DNA from 2 places in the Gryllotalpicola sp. CP2-P1 genome. Region 2 is predicted to be linked to the other one. Evidence: predicted binding sites of a transcription regulator. Region 2 holds the regulator's gene; the other holds the start of a gene.
What was found. Region 2 encodes LexA, which represses DNA repair genes until DNA is damaged. Its sites were predicted from a motif close to TCGAACANNTGTTCGA; they were not measured.

Region 1 (5,715 bases), on a different contig from region 2:
ACTGGGTGAAGCCGAGGCGGGTGAGCGAGGCGACGAGTTCGGTGTCGACGGGCATGGGCCGATTCTATCGATTTGCCTTCTCTGCAACTACTCGGGTAGTTAATGAATCCCTGAGTTACTACCCGAGTAGTTGAAGGAGTTCGGATGCGCAAGCTGGTCAGCACGGGGTCGCCGTGGGAGTCGAAGGTCGGGTACTCCCGCGCCGTGGTCATCGGGAACGCGATCTTCATCTCCGGAACCTCCGAGAAAGGCGAGGACGTGTACGCGCAGACGCGCAATGCGCTTCAGACGATCGAGAAGGTCCTCGCCGAGAACGGCTTCGCCCTGGCGGATGTCGTCCAGAGCCGTCTCGCGGTGGCGGACTTCGACCACTGGGAGGACGCCGCCCGCGCCCACGGCGAGGCCTACGGCGAGATCCGGCCCGCGTTCTCTCTCGTGCACGCGCTGCCGTTCGTCGAGGACGCGATCCTCGTAGAGGTCGAGGCTGTGGCAGTGCGGGCCTCGGCATGACCGAGGGTGCTGTCGGCGTGCGGCTGCCGGGTGCCGCCGTTGCGGTGCTTGCAGTCGCCGCCGGCGGCGCGATCGCCAACGACTACGCCATCCAGCCCGCACTCGCCCAGGTCGCCCGCGACTTCGGAGCGCCGGTCCCGCTGGTCGCGGTCGTCGCATCGGCGGCGATGGCCGGCTACCTGGCCGGGCTCGCCCTCCTCGTGCCGCTCGCCGACCGGCTCAACCCTCGCACCCTCATTCCGGTGCAGCTGCTGGTCCTGGCCGGGGTCCTGGCGTTCGCGGCCGCGGCGCCGAGCCCCGGCGTTCTCATCGGATGCTTCGTCGTCATCGGCGGGCTGACGACGGTCGCGGCTCAGGCCAGCGCCGTCGTCGGCAAGCACTCCGATCCCGGCCGTCGTGGCGCGCGCATGGGGGCTGTGTCCGCCGGGATCTCCGCCGGCATCCTCCTCAGCCGCTTCGCCGGCGGCGTGCTGGCTGACTGGATCGGCTGGCGCGGCGCGCTGCTGGCCTTCGCCGCGTTCGTGGCCGCGACGGCACTGGCGGCCTTCTCGCTCCTGCCACCCGTCAAGGAACCCCCGTTCGGCAGCTACCTCGCCTCTCTGCGCGCCCTGCCCGGGCTGCTGCGCACACGTCCGCGGCTGCGCCATGCGACCGCCGCGGGCATGCTCTGGTTCTTCGCCTTCAACCTCGTCTGGGTCGGCCTCGCCCTCCGCCTCGCCGAGCCGCCCTACACGCTCAGCCCCGCCGCGATCGGGCTCTACAGCCTCGCCGGGGTCCTCGGACTCGTCGTCACCCGCACCGCCGGGCGGCTCTCCGACCGCTTCGGCAACCGCGCCGTCATGACGACAGGACTCACCGTTGCCGTCTGTGCCGCGCTCGCACTCGCCTTCGGCCTCGGCAACCCCATCGCGACCGCGGCAGCACTCGCGCTCTTCGACGCCGGATGCTTCGCCGCCCAAGTCGCCAACCAAGCCGGCATCGTGGCCATCGACCCCACCCGATCCGGGGCCCTGAACGCCGCCTACCTCACCCTCTACTACGCCGCCGGCGCGATCGGCACCGCCATCGCCGGAACGATCGTGGCCGCCGGCTGGCCGGCCATCACCCTGCTCGCGGCCGCCGCCGCAGCCGCCGCGGTGCTTATGACGAGAATCAAGCGACGACGCGTCAACAACGTCATGACCTCATACATCTAGCTCTACTTCCGAGCGGGGCGCCGGCGCCTGTGGAAAAGTCGAGGGCGCCACGCATTGTGTGAATAAATATTCGAACTGATGTCTGGTTAATGTCACAGTGCCGTCGTATACTTGTTCACATGTCGAGGGTCGGGTCCGCTGCGTGCGATGCGCTGGCGCGCGTGCGCGCCGTGCTTCCGGTGGACCCCGCGACCCTGTCCGACGGCCAGCTCGTGGGGTTCGCGGAAGATCTTGCCGCCCTGCACCGACACCTGGACGCCCTGGACCTTGCTGTCGCCGGCGAGGTTGCCGCGCGCTCGGCCGACGGAGCTGCGGATTCCCTCGCCAGAAGGCTGGGGTTCAAGACCGCCGCCGGCGCGATCCAAGACATCACGAAGACCTCCGGGAAGGAGGCCGCGAAGCTCGTGGCCCAGGCCACGGAGCTGAAGAGATTGCCCGTCGTCGAGCAGGCGGTACTCGACGGCCGCATCGGCCGAGAATCGGCCTCGGCGATCACGGGAGAACTGCAGAAGGCCGCCGGCAAGGACCTTGCGCGTGCGGATGCCGGCGAGCTTGCGGCCGTCGAATCGGAGCTCGTGGAACTCGCGGTCACCGCGGGGGCGGATGAAGTGAAGGCGCGCGCGGCGCAGAAGGCCGCCGCGTTGGAGCTCGCAGCCATCGAAGACCAGGCACGCACGGCGATGGCGGAGCGCTACTTCCACATCGGCCCGACCGTGGACGGGCAGGCGCGCGTCTCCGGGTTGCTGCCGGCCGGGCACGCCGCCGTCGCCCGCAGCCTGTTCGACGCCTACGTGAACCCGAAAGGGAAGAGGACCGTCTCGTTCACCCCCGCCGAGGAACAGACGCCCGAGGATGCGCGTACGGCCGGGCAGAAGCGTGCCGACCTGTTCCGGGACATCTGCGCTGCCCAAGCCCGATCGGCCGAGGCACCCGACATGGGCGGCGATCACCCGACGGTGTGGGTCTCTACCACGCTCGCCGAGCTCGAGGCCGGGGTCGGCACCGCGTTCTATGCGGGAACCCCCGGGCCCGTTTCCGTTCAGGAAGCCGAGCAGGCCGCCTGCGCCGGCGGAATCCAGACCGTCATCTTCACCCCCGAGGGCGACCTGCTGCGCCTCGGGCGCGAGGTGCGCGCCTTCACGCGCCGCCAGCGCCGCGCGATCGCCGTACGAGACGGGGGCACCTGTCTCATTCCCGGCTGCGACGTGCCCGCACAGTGGTGCGAAGTCCACCACGTCGTCGCCTTCGCCGACGGCGGGGCGACGGATGTCGGCAACGGAGTCAATCTCTGCTGGTTCCACCACCACGACATCGACGCGGGGCCGTGGCACATCAGAATGATCGACGGCCTTCCGGAAGTCCGCTATGCCGCGATGGGGCGCGACACTGGTTGGAGGCCCGCCGGCAACCGCGCAGCCAGCAGGCCCAAAGCTGAAGCGCCGCCCGGAGCACCGCCGCCGGGGTGAGCCGGGGCAACGCGCGTGCCGCCGGAGTGAGCCGGGGCAGCGCGTGGCGCCGCGCGCGTGGCGCACGTGCGCGGGTGCGCACAGGTACGCGGGTGGCACAGGTACGCAGGTACGCTGGTGCGCAGGTGCTTCGCTACCCGGCGTGCCTACACATCGACGGGTTCGAGGCGCGCCGCTCGGCGGGCCGCCGCGGCCAGATCCTCGAGGAGCGCCTCGGTGTCGTCCCACCCGATGCAGGCATCCGTGATCGACTTGCCGTAGACGAGGCCCTCGAGACCCGCATCCGTCAGCTTCTGCGCCCCCGGCTCGATGAAGCTCTCGACCATGACGCCCGCGATCGGCTCGCCGTCGGCGATCTGCGCGGCGAGCTCGTGGGCGACCTCGAGCTGGCGGACGTGGCTCTTGCCGCTGTTCGCGTGGCTCGCGTCGACGATGATGCGCGGCGACAGGCCCGCGCGTGCGAGCAGGCGCGCCGAGTAGATGACGTTGTGCGTGCCGTAGTTCGGGCCGAAACGGCCACCGCGCAGGATCACGTGACCCGCGCCGTTGCCGCGCGTCGTCACGATGGCGGCGCGGCCCTCGTCGTCGATGCCGAACGTCGTGTGCTGCTGCGCGGCGACGGTCACGCCGTCGATGGCGACCTGGACATCGCCGTCGGTCGCGTTCTTGAAGCCGATCGGCATGCCGAGGCCCGACGCCATCTGGCGGTGGATCTGGCTCTCGGTCGTGCGGGCGCCGATCGCACCCCAGCTGACCAGGTCGGAGATGTAGGAGGGGCTGACCGGCTCGAGGAACTCGGTGCCCGCAGGCAGGCCGAGCTCGACGACGTCGAGCAGCAGCTTGCGGGCGACGCGCAGCCCGGTCGCGATGTCGTGCGTGCCGTTGAGGTGCGGGTCGTTGATGAGGCCCTTCCACCCGCCCGTCGAGCGCGGCTTCTCGAAGTACACGCGCATGACGACGAGGATGTCGTCCTTGAGCTTCTCGGCGATGGGCGCCAGTCGGCGCGCGTAATCGAGAGCGGCCTCGGGGTCGTGCACGCTGCAGGGGCCGACGACGACGAGCAGGCGATCGTCCTGCTCTTGCATGATCGCGTCGATGTCGGCGCGATGGCGGGCGATCTGCGCCGCGGCCTCGGCGGTGATCGGCAACTCTGCCTTGAGCTGGTTGGGCGTGGGCAGCGGCTCGAAGGTGGCCGCACCGAGATCGTTCGACATGGGTTCCTCTTCTCCTCCCGGGCGGAAGGCCTTCAGCCCGACGCCTAGAAAGACGAATGGCAGAGAACTTTCGTCTCTGCCTGGCTGAAGGTGGGGTTCTGGTTGCGTCAGAGTGCCGGCACCTCAGCCGGAGCCTCATACGCATACCAGAAACGGTTCATGCCGCTGAGGTTATCACGGTGAGTGCTCGCCTGGTCCGCGGCGTGTCCCCTGGCCGCAACACGGAACCGTGACCACTATGGGGGCCATGCCCACAGACGTCGGCGGCGAGTGGAACCGCGACGCCGCCTACCACCCCTGGATCCAGCGCATCGCGGCGGAGCACGCCGGCGACGTGCTCGACGTGGGCTGCGGCGACGGCCTGCTCGCCCTGCGCCTCGCCGAAGTCTCACGCAGCGTGGTCGGCATCGACAAGGACCCGGTCGCGATCGCCCAGGCCCACAAGCGGCTCAGCATGGTGCCGAACACCGACGTCGCCGTGTCCGAGTTCGGCACAGAGTGGGGCCTCACCCCTGAGAGCTACGACGTCATCACGATGGTCTCCGTGCTGCACGAGTTGCCGCTGCTGCCCGCCCTCGCACGGGTGAGCGAGCTGCTCAAACCGGGCGGCACCCTCATCGTCGTCGGCCAGGCGTCTGCGGTGACGCTGGTGGATCGCGCCGTGCAGTGGGCGTCGGTGCCCTACTCGCGCGCGCTGCAACTCTTCTATACCTGGCGCGGCATGTACCGGCCCGAGTTCGCGTCTGCCGCACCCGTCGAACCGGCGTACTCCTTCGCAGACGTGACGGATGCCGCGGCCGAGCTGCTGCCCGGCGCCGAGCTGCACCGCGGGCTGCTCGGCAGGTACCGGCTCACCTGGGCCAAGCCGGTCACGGTCGCGACTCCCGAGGTCGACCTCGGCGCGATGGCTGCGGCCTCCTCCGAGGCGCGTGCGGGCGCGGCATCCGCCGACAATTCAGAGGACGCCCGCGTGCTCGCCCGCGACGATGTCGATGAACTGTCGCACCTGTTCGATCAGACGCGCGAGGTGCCGACGATCGAACCACGGGGCGACGCGCGCCGCAGCGCGTAGGGCGCGCTCCGGTGGCGGCCCGCCTGACAGAGTTGTTCCGTGAACTCCTCGCTGCCAGAGACCGCCGTTCCCCAGACCGACTTCGCCACGCTCGCCGACGCCGCCTGGCCCGCGCTCGAGCGCGTCCGCGTGAGCGCCTGGCAGGTGCGCTTCGCCGAGGGCGTGACGAGGCGCGCCAACTCGGCATGGCCCGCAGGCGGCGAGGCGGACGCCTCACCCAGCGCCCTCGCCGCTGTCGAGAGCGCCTACCGCGAGCG
Region 2 (5,715 bases):
CTTGGTGACGTCGGTGACGACATAGCGGCGGCAGCCGGCCGCCTCGAGGCGGTCCAGCACCTCCCACAGATCGCCGCTCTCGCGCGTCCAGCCGCGAGCAGCGAGGGTCGTGCCGCGCACGTCCAGCCCCACCGCGATCGCCTCACCGTATGAGGCGATCACGGAGTCGGCCCACTCCGGGTTCTCGAGAGCGGCCGTGCCGAGGTTCACGCGCGTTGCACCGAGTTCGAGCGCGTGCTCGAGCGAGGCGTCGTCGCGGATGCCGCCCGACAGCTCGATCTTGACCCCGTGGACCTCGCGAAGCACCTCGCGCATGACGCCGCGGTTCTCACCGCGCCCGAAGGCAGCATCCAGATCGACGAGGTGGATCCACTCGGCACCCTGCTGCGCCCAGTCGAGCGCCGCCTCGATCGGGCTGCCGTAACTCGTCTCGCTGCCCGCCGCGCCCTGCGTGAGGCGCACGGCCTGACCGCCGGCCACATCGACGGCTGGGAGAAGGACGAGGGCGGGCGCGGGGGCGGAGTCGGTCATTCAGGGTCTCTCTCGGTGCGGTGCAGAAGATGCGGGCGCGGGTCAGCTGCGCAGCGACTCGACCCAGTTGGCGAGCAGGCGGATGCCCGCCTGACCCGACTTCTCGGGGTGGAACTGCGTCGCACTCAGCGGACCGTTCTCGACGGCGGCGACGAACCGGGTGCCGTGCTCGGCCCAGGTCACCCGCGGTGCGGGGAACGGGGGCTGGGTCTCAAGCGTCCAGCCCTGCGCGGCGTACGAGTGCACGAAGTAGAAGCGCTCGTCTTCGAGACCGGCGAAGAGCACCGAGCCCTCAGGTGCATCGACGGTGTTCCAGCCGATGTGGGGCAGAACCGGGGCGTCGAGCTCGGTGACCTCGCCCGGCCACTCGCCCAGCCCATCGGTATCGGTGCCGCGCTCGTCGCCGTGCTCGAACATCACCTGCATGCCGACGCAGATGCCGAGCACGGGGCGGCCGCCCGCGAGTCGCCGCTCGATGAGCTCGTCACCGCGCACCGCCTTCAGCTGCTCGACGACCGCCCGGAATGCACCCACGCCCGGAACGAGCAGCCCGTCGGCATCCGTCACGGCCTGTCGCTCACGCGTGACCGTGACCTCGGCGCCGGCAGCCTCGAGTGCCTTCGCCGCGGAGTGGACGTTGCCGCTGCCGTAGTCGAGAACGACGACGGTCGGGCGCCCGCCGGGGCGACTCACAGTGCGCCCTTGGTGGACGGGATGCCCTTCACGGCCGCGTCGAACGCCTTCGCCTGCCGGAAGGCGCGGGCGAACGCCTTGAACTCGGCCTCGGCGATGTGATGAGGGTCGCGCCCGTCGAGGACGCGGACGTGCACGGTCAGCGCTGCGTTGAACGCGATCGCCTCGAAGACGTGGCGCACCATCGACCCGGTGAAGTGGCCGCCGATGAGATGCAGCTCGAACCCGGCGGGCTCGCCGGAGTGGACGAGGTACGGACGGCCGGAAACGTCGACCACCGCCTGCACGAGCGCGTCATCAAGCGGGACGACCGCGTCGCCGAACCGGCCGATGCCGCTCTTGTCGCCCAGCGCCTGTCGAATCGCCTGCCCGAGGACGATGCCGGTGTCTTCGACCGTGTGGTGCACATCGATGTCGGTGTCGCCGCTCGCCCGCACCGTGAGGTCGGTCAGGGAATGCTTCGCGAACGCGGTGAGCAGGTGGTCGTAGAACGGCACCGACGTCTGGATGTCGCTGTGCCCGGAACCGTCGAGATCGAGGCTCAGCTCGATGCGCGACTCGCTCGTCTCGCGTGTGATGGAGGCGGTGCGGGGGCCTGCGGTCATGGCGTCAGCCTACCGGGGACTGCTCGGACGCCGCCGTGTGTGGCCTGCCGTGACGCTCGACGTAGCGCGCCATCGCAGCGAGGAACTCGCCGGTCTCGGCTTCGGTGCCGGCGGAGACGCGCAAGCTGTGCGGGATTCCCATCTCGCGGATGATGATGCCCTCGGCCAGCAGCTCGTCGAACACCTCGCGTGGATTCTCCACCCGGTCGAAGAGCACGAAGTTGCTCCAGGTGCGATAGGGCCGGTAGCCGAGGGCCGACAGCCCGTCGACGATCCGGTCGCGCTGCACCTTGATCTCATCGACCATGGCCAGCATCTCGCCCGAGTGGGCCAGGGCTCCGAGCGCGGCCGCCTGCGTGAGGGCCGACAGGTGGTACGGCAGGCGCACGAGGCGCAGCGCATCGGCGATCGCCGGATCCGCCGCGAGGTAGCCGAGCCGGACGCCCGCGAATGCGAAGGCCTTGCTCATGGTGCGCGAGACCACCAGGCGCTCACGGCCCGGCAACAGCGTCAGAGCGCTCGGCTCGCCGGCCGGGAAGAACTCGGCGTACGCCTCGTCGACGATCACGATCCCGCGTGCGACGTCGTACACCGACTCGATGACGTCGAGCGAGAGCGGAGTCCCGGTCGGGTTGTTCGGCGAGCAGAGAATGACGACGTCGGGCTGCACTCGCCGCACCCAGTCGGCCGCGCGCGCTGCGGACAGTTCGTAATCGGCATCGCGGTCGCCCGCCACCCATTCGGTTCCGGTTCCGGATGCCAGCAGCGGGTACATGGAGTAGGTCGGGGCGAAGCCGAGCGCCCTGCGCCCCGGGCCTCCGAACGCCTGCAGCAGCTGCTGCAGGATCTCGTTCGAGCCGTTCGCGGCCCACAGGTGATCGCGTGTCAGGCCGTGCCCGAGGTAGGCGGCGAGAGCCGACCGCAGCTCGACGAACTCACGGTCGGGGTATCGATTCGCGCCCGCGACCGCCTCGGCCAATCGGGCGAGCACGTCCGCCTGGACATCGCCGGGGATCGGGTGGGTGTTCTCGTTCACGTTGAGCTCGACGCGCACGTGCCTCTGCGGCGCACCATAGGGCTCGCGCCCGCGCAGGTCGTCTCGAATCGGCAGCTCGGAGAGTGACGTCACTCATCCATCGTAGGCGGGGCGCATCACGCGCTCTGAGTCGCCTGGACCGCCGGCTGGGGCGCGTTACTTCGAGTACTGCGAGGGAATCGCGAGCGTCTGCCCCGGGGTCAGGACGGAACTCTGCAGGCCGTTCATGTCGACGATCGCCGCGACGACGTCACGCGGATCGTCGTGAGGTGCGACCTCGACCGCGATCTGCCACAGCGACTGCCCTTGCGCCACCGTCACCTGCTCGACCGCTGCGGGACGGGCGGCGGAGTGACCGTCGGCTGCCGCGCCGCCCCCGTTCAGCCCGAACCACACTGTCACGGCAAGCACGGGAGCGGCGACGACAGCGACAAGCAGCGCGCGACCGCGGCGGGTGAGGCGCAGGTGGGAACGGGCGACCCCAGCCGACGGAGCGGGACGGCGCCCTGCCGCGCCGGACATCTGCACAGTGATGGTGCTCATCGTGGACCTCTACCTTCGTCACCAGGTTCGGAACGCATATTCGAGTTTTCGAACCATTCCGAAGCTATCTTCGATCTGTCTATGGCGCAAGTCCCACGTCTCTAGCGAAGTTATCCACCGGTTTCGGCGAGTCGCTCGAACAAATCCCCTATACAGAGGGGGATTGCCGCTAATGTGTGGCTCACTGGTCGAAATGCAACCAGGGACCACCGACATTGGGGATTCACGTGACCACAGATGCAGTCGCCAAAGACACTGGCGCTTCGCCCAAACGGCGCACCAGGCGCCGCAAGAACCTCAGCGACAAGCAGCTCGCCATCCTCGACGTCATCAAGAAGTCGTTGGCTGCCCGCGGGTACCCGCCGAGCATGCGTGAGATCGGCGACGCGGTCGGCCTCGCCTCACTGTCGAGCGTCACGCACCAGCTCAACCAGCTCGAGCTCTCGGGCTATCTGCGCCGTGACCCGAACCGGCCGCGAGCGCTCGAGATCCTGATCGACCCGCCGTCACCGACCGAGCAGACCGACGACTTCGAGACCAAGGCGCCCGTGGGCGACGCGATGCTGGTGCCCCTCGTCGGCCGCATCGCCGCCGGCGTACCGATCACGGCCGACCAGCAGGTCGAAGAGGTCTTCCCGCTCCCGCGCCGGCTCGTCGGCAACGGCGACCTGTTCATGCTCAAGGTCGCGGGCGAGTCGATGATCGACGCAGCGATCTGCGATGGCGACTGGGTGGTCGTGCGCCAGCAGCAGGACGCGGTCAACGGCGACATCGTCGCCGCGATGCTCGACGGCGAAGCCACCGTCAAGGTGTTCCGGCAGCGCGATGGTCACACGTGGCTGCTTCCGCGCAACTCGGCGTTCGAGCCGATCATGGGCGACCAGGCCGTGGTGCTGGGCAAGGTCGTGGCCGTTCTGCGCGCCGTCTGACGCATGGGGCCCGAAGAGTCCGCTCAGGCGGGCTCTTCGACCGGTGTCGCACCGGTGAAATCGGGAGCGATGAGCTGGGCGAAGCGCGCCTCATCGATGAGGCCGACGCGCGCGAGCACCGCCAGCGGCACCTCGTGCATGTTGCGCGTGTAGAGGTGGATTCCCGGCGCGCCGCCGTCGAGCAGCCGGCGCGTCAGGTCCGCGGCGAAGTCCACTCCGATCTCACGACGTCTCGCTTCGTTCTGCTCGGCGGCGAGGGCGGCGGCGAACGCCTCGGGCGCACGCTCGCCTGAGAGCTCGAGATTGCGAGCGAGTCCGGCCGGGGTCGTCACCGGCGTGATCGCTGGAAGGATGGGGAACTCGACGCCGGCGGCACGGGCGGCGTCGACCATGCGGAAGTAGTCGTCGGCATGGAAGATCATCTGCGAGATCCCGAGATTCGCGCCTGCGGCCTGCTTCGCGAGCAGAGTGTCGATGTCCTGCTGCCACGAGCGCGACGACGGATGCCCGTTGGGGAACGCCGCCACGGCGATCGCGATGCGCTCGCGCCCGTCACGGTCGAGCATGATGCCCGGCGTGCCGGGGATCGCCACCTCGCGCCAGGGGCGTCGCTCGCTCTGCACGGCGTGGATCAGCTGCACGAGCTCCGCCGCCGAGCGGATGTCGCCGGGGAACGCGTCAGGTGGCGAGCCGGCCGGCAGATCGCCTCGTACGGCGAGGAAGCTGTGCACCCCGGCATCCATGAACGTCCGCACCGTGTCGTGAGCGGCCTGCACCGTCGAGCCCACGCACGTGAGGTGCGCCATCGTGCGCACCTGCGGGTGGTGCTCGATCACGTGCTTGAGAACGTCCAGCGAGGCATCCTGCGACGAGCCGCCCGCGCCGTAGGTGACCGACACGAACTCAGGGCCGGCGGCCACCAGCCGAGCGATGCGGTCGGGCAGCTGCCGGGCGATCTGCGGGGAGCGCGCAGGGTGCAGCTCAAACGAGAACGGCACGCGCCTCACTCGTGGCCCACCGCCTGCAGCCGATACGGCTCGAACGGCGCCAGCCTGCTCGGGTCGATGAGTGCGGAGACACGCGTTCCCTGCTCGGTGTACTCAAGCGCCGTCACCCGGCCATGATCGTGCAGAGCGGCGACGACCTCACCGTGGTCGTAGGGGACGAGGAGTTCGACAGGGACGGAGCGGTCGGGGATGAGGTAGGCGATGCGCGCGAGCACCTCGTCGATGCCCTCCCCTGTGCGAGCGCTCGCGAAGACGGCACCGGGTACGAGGCCACGCAGCACGAGCCGAGTGTCGCCGTCGACGAGGTCGGCCTTGTTGAACACGACGAGCTCGGGGATGTCGCCGGCGCCGACCTCACCGATGACGTCGCG

Region 1: the regulator LexA is predicted to act here: its motif matches at 1,765-1,780, upstream of ACM2XV_RS04520 (HNH endonuclease signature motif containing protein).

The regions. Positions count from the first base shown of each region.
Region 1 is NZ_JBLRDT010000033.1:3,353-9,067, reverse strand. Features, by position in the region: gene ACM2XV_RS04535 (TrmB family transcriptional regulator) at 1-55, opposite strand, end outside; gene ACM2XV_RS04530 (RidA family protein) at 145-510, shown strand; gene ACM2XV_RS04525 (MFS transporter) at 507-1,706, shown strand; gene ACM2XV_RS04520 (HNH endonuclease signature motif containing protein) at 1,826-3,172, shown strand; gene ACM2XV_RS04515 (3-deoxy-7-phosphoheptulonate synthase) at 3,319-4,386, opposite strand; gene ACM2XV_RS04510 (class I SAM-dependent methyltransferase) at 4,634-5,458, shown strand; gene ACM2XV_RS04505 (GNAT family N-acetyltransferase) at 5,498-5,715, shown strand, end outside.
Region 2 is NZ_JBLRDT010000030.1:3,765-9,479, reverse strand. Features, by position in the region: gene priA (bifunctional 1-(5-phosphoribosyl)-5-((5-phosphoribosylamino)methylideneamino)imidazole-4-carboxamide isomerase/phosphoribosylanthranilate isomerase PriA) at 1-531, opposite strand, end outside; gene hisH (imidazole glycerol phosphate synthase subunit HisH) at 574-1,224, opposite strand; gene hisB (imidazoleglycerol-phosphate dehydratase HisB) at 1,221-1,829, opposite strand; gene ACM2XV_RS04220 (histidinol-phosphate transaminase) at 1,834-2,958, opposite strand; gene ACM2XV_RS04215 (LysM peptidoglycan-binding domain-containing protein) at 3,022-3,408, opposite strand; gene lexA (transcriptional repressor LexA) at 3,636-4,337, shown strand; gene ACM2XV_RS04205 (methylenetetrahydrofolate reductase) at 4,361-5,335, opposite strand; gene hflX (GTPase HflX) at 5,341-5,715, opposite strand, start outside.